One region of the Paenibacillus xanthanilyticus genome, then DNA from elsewhere that is predicted to be linked to it. Evidence: riboswitches for the same ligand, from Rfam matches in the RefSeq annotation. Region 1 holds a riboswitch; the other holds the start of a gene.
What was found. Region 1 has a riboswitch for cyclic di-GMP ahead of ACFSKT_RS29530 (OmpL47-type beta-barrel domain-containing protein). Riboswitches for the same ligand answer to the same signal wherever they lie in the genome.
Positions count from the first base shown of each region.

Region 1 (8,055 bases):
TCGATGATCGGCTTAGCGGGCATGCCGGGGATCGACGTGCTTCCGATATGATGAACGGCGACCAGCTCCGGACCGAGCACGCGCTGCAGCTTCTCGGCTTCCTCCCCATAACGCGTGGGCCAATCCGCATTCGGCGGGGCAATCTCGACCTTTCTCCGGAAACGTTCGTCGGCGGCCGCCTGAAGCAGCTCCTCCACGGCAATGCCGTTGATGCGAAGCCCGCCGATCTGGCAGTTCCGAATGTCTACGCCGGACAGATCGCACCCGATGAACTGCGCGCCCGGCAGCTCGCAGTCCACGAACGACACGGGCTTGTAAACGCCGTCGGCATTGTAGTTGCCGTCGCAGGCTTGCGGAAGCACCGCGCGCCGGAATTCCGTCCCGAACAGATGCACATGGTCGATCGTCGCGTGGCTGAGGTTCGCGTCTTGCATGCGGATGCCGGACAGATTGGCGTTCGTGACCGCCGCTCCCGTCAAATTCACGTCGTCGAGCCGCATACCGCTCATATTCGCATTATGAATGTGACTGTGCGCCAGACTAACATTGTCGAGCCTTAGTGATTCCGCCTTGACCTCCTCGAAGCGTGACCCAGAAATATCCCGCATGCGAATATCCAACCGTTCCGTGTTCATCTTGCCCACTCCCTTTTATATGGTATTGGAAAAATTATACACGAAATAATGGAAGGCTGGTCAACCCTTGTCCACAAGAATGAAGCTGCGCGAATTGCGCTCGATGCGCAGGGCATAATGTGAGACATCAGGGCGAAAAGGCGAAGTGCACGGCTGACATTTTATGCAGCCTTTCCCTTATTAGAAAGCCTTCAGAATCCCCCCATCCCGATTATCGCGTGTTATTATACTCCTCGGACAGCCAAACCAACACCAGGAGGTCATACAACATGACGACAATCAAATGGATGAAGAAAACGATCCTCGCGACGACTTGTTGCGTTGCCCTTCTGTCTGCCAACGGGCTGGTAGGCAACGCTTTCGTGGGACAAGCCCATGCGGCGACAGCGACAACGCAAGCGACGAAGGCGGACAGCATTATCGCGACGGCCAAATCGCTGCAAGGCAAAGTGCGTTATGTATACGGCACGAACAATCCGAGCCAGCTTATTTTCGACTGCTCGTCCTTTACGAAATACGTGTTCGGCAAGAGCGGCGTCAGCCTCAAGTGGGGCACGGCGAGCCAGAAGAAGCAGGGAACGTACGTATCGAAGAGCAACCTGCGCAAAGGCGACTTGATTTTCTTCAACAACGGCAGGACATCGACGATCAGCCACGTGGGCATCTATATGGGCAACGGCCAATTCATTCATAATACGATCGGCAGCAAAGTAAACGGCGTGGTCATCGCCAAGCTGAGCGATTACACGAAACGCTATTCGACGGCGCGCCGCGTGCTGTAAGGCCATGCAAAGAGAAAGCTATGACTAGCCGGACTAGTCATAGCTTTCTTGGCGTCTTGGGCCTGGTGCCTAGGAGCAAAGAAACGGTATCCGCCCCGGGAATGTGCTAGTATAGCAATAGAGCAATAGATCAGGATACATCGGCAAGTTGAAAGGAGTTGAAGCGGCCATGCCGAAAATCATACCCCCGACCTTCTTATTTATCGGCAATGAGCCAATGCTGGACTTTACGAACACGCGCATCATGGCAGGCGGGCAGCCGCTCGACCTGTTGACCGATTTCGACGCGCTGCTGGATTGGATGGGCAAGGCAGGTCTGCTCACCAAGGAAGCCGAGGCTGCGGCATTGACGTGGAGCGAGGAGGCGAAGGCACGCCTGCATGGCGCGGCCATCGAACTCCGCGGCCATCTGCTGGCCGTAATCCACAGCCTATTGGCAGGCGAGCAGGTGAATGTAGCGCATCTGGCGCCGATCAACCGCCTGCTCGACCATCAGGCATTCGCGACCCGGCTCTATCTGGAGAACGGCATTTTCCGAGAGGAACGCCGCCGTCTGGTCCGCGGTCCGCTGGATCTGCTCGCGCCGATTGCCGAATCGACGGCGCGGTTCCTGAGCCGGAACGAGCCGCATCTGCTGCGGAAATGCGAAAATCCGGATTGCGTCCTTCATTTCTACGACAACAGCAAGAACGGCATGAGACGCTGGTGCAGCCCCAAAACATGCGGCAACCGGATGAAAGTGACGGCTTACCTAGAGCGTCGGCGTGCGCAAAGCCAATCGAACAGCGAGACTTAGAAAGCGGGAGCTTTCGAGGTCTCGCTTTTTCATTGCCTCCGGAAAGCAGCACCTCATTTATTAACCTACAAAATTAATGTATACACATTAAATAATCATGTGTATAATACCCAATAAGACCATTTGAGCATTAAAAAGAGGTGGTTGTATGGCCAATCCTTATCATGACGGCGAGTTGGCGGTTCAGCGTATGGCCGGCGCCGAGATTGTCGCGCAGCAAAACGGCCGAAGCATTCGAGCTTCGATCGTGCCGGGTGCCGCCGCCTTCCTTGGTACGCAGACGCTCTTGATCGCGGCCGTGGGCGACGTCGGCGGGCGGATATGGGCGTCCTGCTTGACCGGCCCGCCCGGTTTCATCGCGGTACAAGGCGACAAGCGGTTAAGCGTGGCGTGGGAACCGGCGCAGGATCCGCTGCTTGCCGCCAGTCTGGCGGCGAATCCGCACATCGGCTTGCTGGCGATCGATTTGGGCAAGCGGTTTCGGCTGCGAATTAACGGGACCGGCACGCTTGCGCCGGACGGCACGCTCGACGTGGCGGCGGAGCAGGTGTACGGCAATTGCCCGAAATACATTCAGCAGCGAACCGCGCCGTCGTTCCCCGATGCGGACAGCTTGCCGGCAAGATGGACGCGTACCTCCCGGCTAAGCGAAGGCCAGCGACAGTGGATCGCCAGGGCCGACACCTTCTTCATCGGGAGCAGGAGCGCCGACGGGAAGATGGATGCTTCGCACCGCGGCGGCTCGCCGGGATTCGTCCGCGTCGTGGACGAGAGGACGATCGTGTTCCCCGATTATTTCGGCAACTCGATGTTCAACACGCTCGGCAATATTCACAGCCACCCGGGCACGGGATTGCTGTTCATCGACTTCGACAGCGGCGATGCGCTCCAGCTGACCGGCCGCTCCCGCATTATTTGGGACGAGGAGCAGATCGCGGCGTTCCCCGGCGCCGAGCGATTGGTGCGCTTCGAGCTGGCTGAAGCGCTTCATGCGCAGCGGGGGCCCGGGATCCGGCGAGCGTTCGTCTCCTATTCCCCGGTCAATCCGTCGCTGTAGCGAACGGAGCGACCGTCAAGGAGGTGGTGCGGGGCGCGGGAGCCCGGCAGGGGCAAGGTTCGATTCGAAAGTTTCACGGGTAGCCGGTAAGTTCACATTCATGAGGAGGAACGATCATGCCAGCGAACAAATACGTCCTTATTATTCAAGCGAACCAGCAGGATGTCGGCAAAGCCGTCCATGGCCTGCTGTACGGTCAGGAGCTGCACGAAGCGGGCTTCGAGGTCGACATTCTGTTCGACGGGATGGGCACGCAGTGGCCGCAGGAATTCGGCCGAGCCGACCATCCCTTCCACGCGCTCTACAAGCAGGTCATGCGGCTGGGTATCATAAAAGGCGGCTGTCAGGCGTGCTCCGGATTTTTCGGCGTGGAGAACGAGATGCAGGAGGCGGGCGTCGCCCTTGCGGGGAGCGAGAAGAGCGGCGGGCACATCCCGTTCGCGCAGTACGTCGCGGATGGGTTCCTGCCGATCGTGCTTTAGGTCAAATGCAGCCGCTTCGCTCCGTTGAACGGGAACCCCGATTTTGCCGCTAAAACGGGATATTCGCTTCCCTCGCATCTCGAGAGGCTTCGAGAGGCTGGGGGAGGCTTTTTTACGTCCTATCTCAGGTTTTTCGCAGCTTGGTCACTTGCAGAGATCGAACAATACCTCCCGCAAGATCGCCGCATTCCAATAAGTCATATGTAGTGGAATTTTATTCTCCGTGACTTTAGACCTATTTTCACTCCTCCATTCGACAACGTATTATAGATTCTAAGACGTACAACTAACTAACCAAGTGAAAAGGGCAAATCATGAGAAATCATGAGACGCAAAGCCATGGGCCTTAACCGCACGCGCGTGCGGCAGGCAGCCGGTTACCACAAGGCATCATAGACTAAATTCCTATGAACCTTGGCAGAGGTTTATTTTTTTTGCCCAATTTCCGGATTCGAAGAAAGGTAGGAAGAAGATGAGCGAGCGACAGGGTGCACGAAAACTATCATTGTTGGTTTCACTTTTACTTGTCATTCAACTGATGCTCCCAGCCGTGAACGTATTTGCGGCAGAGACCGCCAACAGCAGCATTTTGCCGCCGAGCAATGTCAGTTACCAGGTTACGGGGGCTGATGTTAAGTTAACGTGGAACACTGTATTCGGGGCCACCGGTTATCAAATTTATGAGATTACGGAAGGCCAACTCATTGTTCGCGGCACGACGGCGACCAACTCTTATACGATGAAGAGTATGAGCGAGGGGTCCTATACCTACGCAATCTCCACGCTTAGCGCGGAAGGCGAATCCGGACCGAGTGCTCCCGTAACGGCGGACGTCATCTATCCGGAGATGACCGCCCCGGTGCTTACCGTCTCCGTTCAGAATGGCAACGACCTTGTCCTGAACTGGACAGCTGCCGCCAATGCGCAGAGCTATAATCTATTTCAAATTCAAGAGGATGGCCAAGCGGTGCTAGTCCAAAACCAAGCTTCGCGCACATTCTCGGTAATTAACGTTACAGAGGGCACATACCGTTATGCTGTAAGCGCTGCAAATCCGTTATTCGGCGAATCGCCGCTTTCCGCACCGGCCGAGGTCACGGTTGTGTATCCCGTTATGGCGGCTCCTGGCAGCCCGAGCTTCACCGTAACGAATGTGAACGACCTCACGCTGAGGTGGGCGGCGTCCAGCTACGCAAGCAGCTATCGCATTTATCAACATATCAACGGCGAGAAAGTGTTGAAAACCACCACGACCGGCACATCGGCTGTTTTTGCAAATCATGCGGCCGGCGAATATGTGTACGAGATCCATGCCTATAGTGGTCGCTTTGGCGAATCGGCCGAAGGCAGCCGGATTACAGCAACCATCAGTTCTGTAACCATGACGGCGCCGACTAATTTTGAGGCAAAGCTGCAGAACGTGAATGATGTTCTCCTTACTTGGAAAGCGTCAGCCAATGCAACCAGCTATAAGGTGTATCAAATCGTGGATGGACAAGCCGTGCAGAAGAGCGTGGTGACAGGCACTTCCGTTACCTATACGAACCAGCCGGCCGGAGATTACCTCTATGAAGTGCGCGCCTACAGCGATCGCTTTGGGGAATCGGCACAAGGCAGCCAAGCCTCGCTTACGATCGGAGCGGTAGCACTGGCGCCCCCAAGCGGTCTTGCGTATAGGCTGTTGAACCTAAATGATGTTATTTTGACGTGGACAGCTAGCGCCAACGCAGAGAGCTATAAGGTTTATCAGATGGTCGACGGCCGGAAGGTGTTGAAAAGCACGGTGTCCGGCACAAGCGCGACCTACACCTTGCAGCCGGCCGGGAACTACGAATACGTTGTACATGCCTACAGCTCGCGTTTTGGCGAGTCGTCTGAGGGAAGCACGGTGACATTCACGATCGATCCCGTCCTCATGAAGGCGCCAGGCAACGTGAAATACGCAATCGCAAATGGGAATGACGTGACCCTTAGCTGGGATGCTTCGGAGTATGCGGATAGTTACAAGGTTTATCAGGTAGCCAACGGACAGAAAACTTTGAAAAGCACGGTAGTATCGAAATCGGTTACCTATTCGTACTTGCCGAAAGGGGATTACACCTACGAGGTGTATGCCGTCTCCTCTCGTTTTGGAACATCGGCGGACGCCGGCGCGGTGTCTTTCACGGTCGCGTGGCCGGTGATGGAGCCGCCTGCCAATGCGGTGCAGACGATTACGAACGCGACAAGCTTTACGTTAAGCTGGGATGCCGCCCCTTATGCGACCAGCTATAAAGTGTATCAAGTCGTCAATGGCCAGAAGGGGCTGAGAACCACAACATCCAGCCTGAATGTTACCTACACAGGCATGGCACCGGGGTCGTATACGTATATGATTCACGCGGTGTCCAACCGCTTCGGCGATTCATTGGAGGGTTCGACCGTCAATCTGACGTTGAACGGGCAGGTCATGGAAGCCCCGACGAACCTGGTCTATACCGTGACTAACGGCAATGACGTAACGTTGAAGTGGACTGCGGCGGAATATGCGACAAGCTATCGCGTTTACCAAATCATTGATGGCCAAAAAACGCTGAAAACCAATGTAAGCGGGACTAGCGTCACGTACTACAATCAGCCAGAGGGCGGTCTGGCCTACGAGGTCCATTCGGTTTCCTCGCTGCTGGGTGAATCCCCTGAAGGGGCAAACGTTTCGTTACAACTGACGTACCCGGATATGACTGCACCGGGTAGTCTAGCTCATAAAATTCAGTACGGCAACGATGTTCGATTAACCTGGACGACTGCCGCTTACGGCGATTATTACAAGGTTTACGAGTTAATCGACGGCGTTAAGGTCGTCAAGAGCTCCGTCACCACGTCTAGCACAACGTTGAGTAATGTATCGAGCGGCCCGCATACGTATATTGTTCATACCGTAAGCTACCGGTTCGGGGAATCCCCTGAAGGCAGCAAGTTAACGCTGAACGTCGAGTTCCCGATTATGGAAACGCCTACCGGCTTTACGCAAACGGTGAGTGGCGGCAACGATATTGTCTTGAAGTGGAATTACGTCAATTACGCAACGGCTTATCGCGTGTATCAGGTCGTCAACGGCGAAGAAGTGCTGGTGAAGACCCAGAGCAGCATGCCAGTAGCCTTATTAAATCAGCCAGAGGGCGATTACACGTATGTGCTGCGTGCCTACAGCGATCGCTTTGGCGAATCGCCGGAAGGCGCAAAGCTTGAGTTCCCGCTTGTATGGCCGACCATGCAACCACCGGCGAACTTGACGCATACCATCGTGAATGGCAACGACGTGTCCCTTAGATGGAACGCGGCGACTTATGCAACCGCCTATCGCGTGTACCAGGTCGTGGACGGTCAGAAAGTGTTGAAGAGCACGGTAACAAGCACGAATGCTACCCTCGGGAACTTGCCGGAAGGTGACTACGAGTTTGCGGTATATGCGTATAGCAACCGTTTCGGCGAATCACTCGTGGGCAGTACGGTTAACGTGAATTTAATATGGCCGACCGTAGTCCCTCCAGTAATCAAAGGAACGGTGTTCGATGCGAATAACATCACGCTGTCCTGGCCAGCCGTAACTTGGGTTAGCGAATATCGCGTATACGATGTAACGGACGGCAAGCGCCAACTGCTTTATAAAGGGACTGCGCTCAGCTACAAGATTTACAACCTGACTGAAGCCACGCATCAATATGAAGTGACGGCGTATCATACGCGATTCGGAGAGTCCGTGGCGTCCAACCGCATTAGCGAAACCATCGTGTTCCCGGTTATGCAGCCTCCGGTCGCAACCTTGAAGCTGCTGAGCACGACAAGCGCCCGGATTATCTGGAACTTCGTGACGTATGCCAACGGCTATAATGTTTATGAGCTTATTGATGGTCGACCGGTTCTGGTGGCCGAGAAGGTCAACAACCTTTCCTATACGTTGACGGATCTGACGTATAAGAACCATGAGTATTATGTAACTTCGGTTAGTAATTCGTTCGGTCAGTCAGCGCCTTCCAATATTGTATTGGCGAAACTCATCGTCGATACGGAAGCCCCGGTGACGACGGCTGCCGCCCTGACGACTTGGACGAACGGCGACCAGATCGTCAGCCTATCTGCGACCGACAACGAAACCGGCGTCGCCGCCACGTACTATGCCGTAAACGGGGGCGTCTACACAGCGGGAAATTCGTTCACGGTAGACCAGGAGGGGATTACCGAGATCTCCTATTACTCCGTGGATCGTGTGGGCAATAAGGAAGCGATAAAAACGATTGAAATCAAGATTGACCGCACGGCGCCA
Region 1 is NZ_JBHUHA010000002.1:2,752,064-2,760,118, reverse strand. Features, by position in the region: gene ACFSKT_RS29555 (GrpB family protein) at 1-635, opposite strand, end outside; gene ACFSKT_RS29550 (C40 family peptidase) at 905-1,417, shown strand; gene ACFSKT_RS29545 (CGNR zinc finger domain-containing protein) at 1,587-2,213, shown strand; gene ACFSKT_RS29540 (pyridoxamine 5'-phosphate oxidase family protein) at 2,362-3,270, shown strand; gene ACFSKT_RS29535 (hypothetical protein) at 3,387-3,752, shown strand; cyclic di-GMP riboswitch class I at 4,049-4,137, shown strand; gene ACFSKT_RS29530 (OmpL47-type beta-barrel domain-containing protein) at 4,303-8,055, shown strand, end outside.

Region 2 (8,055 bases), 1.6 Mb from region 1:
TTGCTCGGCTGATGATACAGCGAGATGTGGTCCGGGGTATGGCCCGGCGTGTGCACGACTTGCAGTCCTCCTGCCACGGGCAGCACATCTCCGTCCCGCAGCGCGCGGTCGACCTTGACCGGCACGGCGAGCTGTTTGCTCTTCAACAGCGGCATCTCGCCCGCCAAGTAAGGCACGCCGACCTCGTGCGCCCATACTTGTACGGTACCTCCGGTCGCATCGACGAGCTCTGGCAGGCTGCCGATGTGGTCGCGGTCCTGATGCGTAATGATGATCGTCGACAGCTCCGCGAGCGGCAGCGACGCTTGCTCCAGCACCCCGCGGATCAGCTCCAACTGCCCGGGTATGCCCGTATCGACGAGAATCGCGCCTTGCTCGTCTGCCAGCAAAGCGGTATGGACGACGAACGGATTGCCGTTCACATCCATCTGGAATACGATTGTCTGAAGCCCTTGGTTCCCTAAGGCCATGTCCTCACTCCCCATCTTGGTTCATATGGAGCCCGGTAGCGCTGCATCGGGTTATATTTGCATCATGCCTGCTTCGGCTCACGGTGTCAACCGCCCGGTTGTGCGGGAGCAAACACCGCCTGGCATCCGCCTTTGCGCTTGGCCATATACATCGCGGCATCCGCCAGCTGGATCAGCTCCACCGACATCGCGGCATGGTCCGGGTAGAGCGCGACGCCGATGCTGGATGAGACGTGCAGCTCCAGCTCTTCGATGCGGTATGACTCCGACAGGCAGGCCGCGATCGACGCCGCCAGCTGTCCGACGCGCGCTCGAGTCGCATGCTCCATGATGAGTGCGAATTCATCTCCGCCCAGCCGCGCGAAGGTGACGTTCTCCTCCTGCAGCACCCGAAGCCGGTCGGCTACGGCTTGCAGCAGCAAGTCGCCTGCCCGATGGCCATATTGATCGTTCACCGGCTTGAACCGGTCCAGATCGAAGTAGCAGACCGCGACCTGCTCTCCGGATCGGGCAGCCTCATCGATTGACGCCTCCAATTTCTCAAGGAACGACTTTCGATTGAGCAGCCCGGTCAAGCCATCATGACGAGCTACGAATTCGGTCATCGCCAGCGTGGATTGCAGCCGCTCGTGCAGGCGCTCCCGCTCCGCAAAGAACAGCACCTGACGAATGATAATCAACACGACGATAAACAGCAGCGCGTATTGGATAAACGGGTTCATCCGGTCGATGAGAATGATGCCTGTCACAATCATGAGACCCAAGTAAGGCACGCCGAACTTGATCATCTGAAAGACTCGGTTTTGCTGCGGCAGCTCGTTCGACGCCGCGTTCCGCGTATCCGTCGCCTCATGCATGCAAGCCAGCGCCAACGCGAATGCGCCAACGCTCCAGCAGGCATCCAGATAGCCCTCGATATCCAGCTCCCGAATATCCACGAACAGCCAGTACGCTGTATCGCCGGCAATATAAAGCAGGAAGGCGAGGACAATATATGACCGGGCCGCCCGGCTATATAGACGATCGCTATTCAACACCCAGATGAACAGAATAAACAGCATCAAGGCATCGGCAATCGGGTACAGCATATTGACCGCGACCGACAGGTCGATCCCTTCGGTCCACGCATCGGTATACGCCGGTTTGATGACGAATTCCCAGCTAACGACCAAGAGGCTGACCAAGAGCGAGAGCGAGTCGGTGACGAGACGGAACCGCTCCTTGCCGCCGCGCACCAATTGCGCCATTGCCACCACGAGCAGTCCGGACTGCAGCAGCCACAGCACATCTGCCGCGCTTAGCTCCGGCGTGGGGGTCTGCCAGATCCAATCGCTGGCCGCCCACATGGATTGCGCGAGCGTTTCAAGCACCAGCGTAAAGACGATCAATCGCCAAAATCGACGCTTTCCGGCTTCAACCCGTTTCAGCATCGGCAGCATGAAGGCTATCGCGAGTGCCGGAGCCACGATATTCATCACGTAAAGCAGGTCGCTATCCCCGTCCGAACGAATCATCTCGAAGAACTGAAAACAAAGAAAAACAGTAAAAAGTACAAGGGCGTTAGGCCGCGATCGTGCATTCATAGTTGTTCCCCCGTGCATACTTGGTATATATAGGGCAAAAAGGCATCCGCTTCTGACGCGAATGCCTCGGGGCAAGCGGTCTGGCAGCCGTTGCGCGCGCGCGTTAGGCCCATGACTTTGCGTCCTTACTTTTCAGTAAGTTTGCCGAAACGTGATCGTGATAGGTCATATTATCGTAATCTAGTTATACAGCGATTGGCGATTATTTTCCATGACCAATACTTACAAGAACAGGATGCAGACAGGTATACATGGCAAGGAATTGTCGATTTAGGCAGAACGAGGTCTTCTCCGTCAGCTCTATAAAAAGCCTCCGGCTCCGCTGCTTAGCGGGCTCGAAGGCTTCTGAATCGTATGGCGCGTCATGCATATGACCGCCGAGGGCTTGTATGCATCCAGGCACATCCCGTTCACGTCACATCCGCCGGAATCTGACACAGCACGTAACGCCCCGTCCATTGTGTCGTCGTGGCGATCGCCGTTCGGCCGTTCCGCTCGAAGAACAGACCGGCGCCTTCTTGATCCTTGAACGTCCATCCTCGCTCCGCGAACCATCGTTTGACCTTCTCCTTCGCATCGCTTGTCCTCGTCAGATACCAGTCGGAGCGCGCGTCCTCCCCCACCTTCGCCAGCGTGTCCGCGGGCGCCTGCCGGACGATCGCGAGCGCCTCTTTACGGCTAACGGAATCGAAGGGGAGAGGGGGATAATAGCTTTTGCTCCAGAGGATCATCCCCGCGATTGCAGCCAGGCACAGGAGCAAGAGGCCGGTAACATAGGCCCCTATTCGACGGATTGTCATCCTTTTCACCTCCGAAGATGGCAAGCTTTCGCAGCTCCGAAGCTAGTTCGGCGTATGAAGCAGGCTGCCCGCCTCATCGTAGTAGTTGTAAGCGAAACGGTAGGCATGTTCCTCGGTATTCGGCAGCTCGAGCCAAGTCGCCGTCTTCTGGCGGACAGGGAACGTCTGCACGATCGTCTCGTCGTTCACGGTGAGCTCGAGCTTGGCGACTTCGCTTCGTTCATTGGCTACGAATAGAAATTGCGGCAGGTTTCCGGACTCCTTATCCGGAAATATAAGAAAATCGGCAAAATCATGCCTTGCCGGTCCTTCGGTATCGATCATCGGGTAGTTCCCTTTGTCATTTTGCTTAAAATGAATATTGGCCGGTTTGCCATCAGCCAAAAACGCCACGTAGCGGTCAGCGCCGATATCCCGGGTTTCCAGCAGCTCGACCGCGGCGCCGCGATAGCTGTCGATCGATTGAATAACCTCAATCACCGACTGATTATCATTGCCGTAAAGCTGCTTGTCTTTGCCCGACGTGTAAAGGATGAGGATCGCAAGCAGAGCGACGGCGGCGAGTATGAAGCCGTTCGATTTATAGTTGCGGTTCATGGCGTGCCCTCCTACTCGTCCGTCATCTCGGTCAAGCTGGCCATGAAGTCCTCGAACGAAGCCGCAATCGGCATGGTCTCGACGCCGGTTATTGCCATGCCATCCGCATACACGCCTTCTTCCCACTCCTCCACCACCTGCACGATCGGCGGATTGTCGCCTGCTTCTTCGCGGTAATCGAAGAAATAATATTCGCCGAACGGATCCCATGCGAACGGAACGAGCTTATCCGGAAAGCCCCGGCTCTCCGCGAACATCCGATGTTTAGCGGGCAAATAATCGTCGCTGGTTGGATTGAAGTTCAAAAATCCGCTCAGCAGCAGCGTCCCTTCGCCGTCCGGCAGGACGACCTGCATGACCGACTCCGGCTGCGCCCCCTCCTCCAGCATGCGGAGGAATGCGGGCGGATACGGGAACTCGCCGGGCTCGCCGGCAATCTCGCGCTCGGGAGGCGGCGGCAATGAGACTTCCGCGTACGGCTCCTCGGGCTCGCCAGGCATCAACAGCGTCGGAGCCATCGAACCGTCCATCAATTCCGCATAGGGCATCTCAACCAGGCTCATGACCGTGCTCGACACCTCGTATTCCGAGAGCGGATTCACGGAGATCAACACCAGCAGAAACAACGCCGCTAAGCCTCGTCGCCAGTAACGTGGACGCCGCTTGGCTTTGTCGCGTCCTTCCTCTTCCGCTTCCTCCGCTGGCCCGACCAGCTCCTCTCGCCAATCGGCCTCAGCCGTCAACGCGGTGATCAGCTCATCCGCCTCTTCGTACCGGTCACTTGGCACGTGAAGCTCGATCGGGAACGGCGCGCTCCCCATGAACACGCGCATATAGCCGCCGGCCCCCGGCTCGCGGCGGAAATAAGGGATGCTTTCCGTCTCCAGCAATTGCTCGAAGAACATCGCCTCCAGCTCGCTGCAATCGCGCAGTTTCACATAATGGCGCCTGTCCGCCAGCTTCATATCCAACCTGCTCTCCCCCTCTATGCAAGGCTCCTGCGATTTCGATCCGATCGTCAAGGAACCATATTGTACCATGAATTCCAATTTGCCTGTACCTTTAACTTTTAAACGACGCCGAAGCTCTTTTTGTTCCTTGGACTTGCGGCCCGATGCCGATTCTCGCGCAGCCCAAAAAGGAGCCGACGACGAACGACCGCTCCGTAGGTTTGAGATTGCCGGCCATGCCGCCGGCTCGAGCTTGTGCAGATTCAGTCGCCGGATGACTCTGCGTCGCTCTCGCCTCGAATGCGGCGGCCGAACGAGACTTTACGCGGCAGCTCCGTTCCTTTCAACGCCTCATAGGCATCCTTCACATTCGGCACATACTGCTTCGTCATCAGCCAACCCTGAATCATCGAGCGTATAACGGCCAAATCCGGGGCCTCGAGCTTCGCAAGCTCCGGCTCGTCAAACCGAATCTCGCGGCCAAAATGCCGTTCAAGCGCCGTCGCGATTTTACGTTGTTCTTCGATCGTCAGCTGTTCATATTGCGCAATAAGCAGCTTCAAATCCGAATTATGCATCTCGGAGTTCCTCCTCTGTCGTTCAGGTGTACGCTGGTCCAAGCATCTATTGTTCATCGTCTTCAAGCCCCAACGACTCCACTCGATGCCGGGTGCTCTCTCCGAAGAATGAAGAAACGGGCTAAAGAAGTAGCGATGCTTCGCGTATATGCCGCCAGTTGCGATAATCGCGATCAACAGACGCCAAGCCATCGATATCTCCTTTCCCAGTACCTTCTATCAAATTACAAAATCTTGCTTATTGTATCACCTCGCACTAACGTTCGTCTTGTAAATCCATTCAAAAAATATAACTCTCTCGTGGTTATGGACCTACTCTTCCCATGCAAAAAACCTGCCCGCCGCGGTGCGCAAGCGCGCAAACGCAGACAAGCAGGTCCTCTATGCGAAATCAACAGCGGCTAGGCGCCTTTAACCCCCAAGCCCGTCTTCGGCTCGCGCGGCAGCCGCCGCTTCATGTTCGTGATCGCGACGCCGGCCAGGATCAGCACGCCGCCGCCGAGCTGCGCGAGCAGGATCGGATCGCCCAGCGCGAAATGACTGACGATAATCGCGATGAACGGCGGTATGTTCATGAACATCGCGCTCATGGACGCGCCCGCCACCGCGATCCCGGAATTCCACCAGAAGCCGGCCAATCCTTGGCCGATGACGGCGACGCAGACGAGCAGCATCCACGTGAGCACCCGATGGCTCGCATGCAGATCGCCGCTGATGGCCTCGACCGCGACGGCCGGCGACATGAGGATCGTGCCGATCACCGTGGCGTAGATCGTGACCTCGTACGCGGACATCGCCGCCGTCAGCTTGCGGATGAACAAGAGGCTGACGGACATGCCCAGCATCGCGACCAGCAAGTATACGTCGCCGTGCGAGATGCCAAGCTCTTTGCCTCCGTAGAGCACGATGCAGACGACGCCGACGAGCGCGATGATCGCGCCGGCCAGCTTTTGCCCGGTAATGACTTCCTTCAGGAAGACGCGAGACAGCAGCGTCGTGGCGATCGGGGACAGCGCGACGATCAGCGCCGCGTTGCCCGCCGTCGACTCCTGCAGCCCGGTGAAGTAGAACAGCTGGTTAATCAGCGTGCCGGTAATGCCCGCCATGAGCAAGAGACCCCACTCGCGCATCGTCGGCCTCCGCATCGATTTGTTAATTATCGCCACCGAGATGAGGAAGAGCGACATGACGACGAGCCGTGCGAACGACAAGAAGATCGGAGAGAATTCGCGCAGCATGTACGCGCTCGCCACGTAGTTGCCTCCCCACAGCAGGGAGACGCCCCATAATTTAAGATATACCGTACGATCTGACATGATAGTGTGTTCTCCTTGATTGCCAATATAAATGCTTCGGGACGGAGACGGATTCCCCCATCCCCATCTTCTAGCCGCGCGGCCGACGCTTCAGCGCGTTCGCCCGCGCGAGCCGCTCGGCGAAGCCGTCGCGGAGCATCCGAAGCTTCTCCATCTTCTCGTCGATATGTCCGAGAATGTCCTCCAGCCGCTGCGCGGCCTCCTCCAGCAGCGCATCGCGTTCTTCTTCCGTATGCGGCTCCTGGTAGTAGGAAGCCTTGAGCCGGTCGAGTTCTTCCTCTGCCTGCAAAATATCGCGGATCTCCTGCAGCGAAGCGCCCAGCACCTGCTTCAGCTTCAGAATATGCCGGGTGCGCGCCAGCATGCTCTCGCAATAGAGCCGATGGCGTCCTTCGGTGCGGGAGACGCCTGGCAGCAGGCCGACCTCCTCGTAATAATGCAGCGTCCGGGCGGTAATGCCGAGCTGCCGCGTCACTTCCTCCACCGTATATTTCCGGATTTCCGTCATCGGGCGGAAGCGGCCTCCTTTCGTCCACCTGAACGCAAACCAATCCGTTTGGCACGACACGCGCCTCGCCGCAAAAGACGGCGATAGCCGTTTCGCCTGGGGTGTTCATGATCTCCCTACCATACCAGATTCCGAAGCTTACGTTAACGTTAGATTTTGGTTATACAAGGTGAAACGGCTGTCGCCCATTGGCGGCGCAGCAAGTTTCATTCCGGAGAAGCGGATTGGTTTGCGTTCACAATCCAAGGATTGGGAATGCAGCATTCGGCGATCGTGAAATACAAGATGATTTATAAACGTGTAACTTATAAATTCTTGTATTTAAAGAAAAAAACCTTTGCAGTCAACGGTAGATATACCGCCCGCAAAGGTTTTCTGCTCGTTCGCTACATGCCGCCTTACACTCGCTCCGCCGTTCGCTTCGCTTCCGCGTAGCGATTAACCGGAATCGCAAGTCCCAGATTACCGCGCAGCGTATCGCTCTCGTATTCGGTCCGGAACAAGCCTCTCTCCTGCAGAATTGGCACGACGTGCGCAATGAAATCCTCCAGCCCGCGAGGCACCGAGGAGCCGACCATGAAGCCGTCGGCGGCGCCCGCCTCGAACCATTCCTGCACCCGGTCCGCGACTTGCTCCGGCGTGCCGATGAAGGTCGGACGCGGCGTCGCGACCGACAGCGCGACCTGCCGCAGCGTCAGCCCCTTCTCCTTCGCCTGCGCCTTGATGCGGTCCGTGCTGCTCTGGAAGCTGTTGCGCCCGAGGTCGCCCAGCTCCGGGAACGGCGCGTCCAGCTCGTACTGGGAGAAATCGTGATGCTCGAAGAACCGGCCCAGGTAGAGCAGCGCGTTCTCCGGCGACACGAGATCGACGACCTCCTGGTATTTGCGCTCGGCTTCCTCTTCGGTCGAACCGATGACCGGCCCGATGCCCGGGAAGATCAGAATCTCGTCCGGATTCCGGCCGAATCCGGCCGCGCGGCGCTTCACATCCTGATAGAACGCGATCGCCTCTTCGACCGTCTCGTGTCCGGTGAAGATCGCATCGGCTTCCTTGGCCGCGTAGTTCCGCCCGACCTCGGATGCCCCGGCCTGGAAAATAACCGGCCGGCCCTGCTTGCTGCGCGCGATGTTCAGCGGTCCCTTCACCGAGAAAAATTCGCCCTCGTGATCCAGCGCGTGCATTTTCGCCGGATCGAAGAACACGCCCGATGCCTTGTCGCGCACGAACGCGTCGTCTTCCCACGAGTCCCACAG
Region 2 is NZ_JBHUHA010000002.1:1,153,715-1,161,769, forward strand. Features, by position in the region: gene ACFSKT_RS22200 (MBL fold metallo-hydrolase) at 1-470, opposite strand, end outside; gene ACFSKT_RS22205 (diguanylate cyclase domain-containing protein) at 557-2,053, opposite strand; cyclic di-GMP riboswitch class I at 2,125-2,209, opposite strand; gene ACFSKT_RS22210 (hypothetical protein) at 2,464-2,853, opposite strand; gene ACFSKT_RS22215 (hypothetical protein) at 2,896-3,450, opposite strand; gene ACFSKT_RS22220 (SMI1/KNR4 family protein) at 3,462-4,415, opposite strand; gene ACFSKT_RS22225 (hypothetical protein) at 4,664-4,978, opposite strand; gene ACFSKT_RS22230 (DMT family transporter) at 5,380-6,294, opposite strand; gene ACFSKT_RS22235 (MerR family transcriptional regulator) at 6,365-6,802, opposite strand; gene ACFSKT_RS22240 (LLM class flavin-dependent oxidoreductase) at 7,201-8,055, opposite strand, start outside.
Region 2: it holds a riboswitch for cyclic di-GMP, as region 1 does, so the genes downstream of both, ACFSKT_RS22205 (diguanylate cyclase domain-containing protein) here and ACFSKT_RS29530 (OmpL47-type beta-barrel domain-containing protein) in region 1, are expected to answer to the same signal.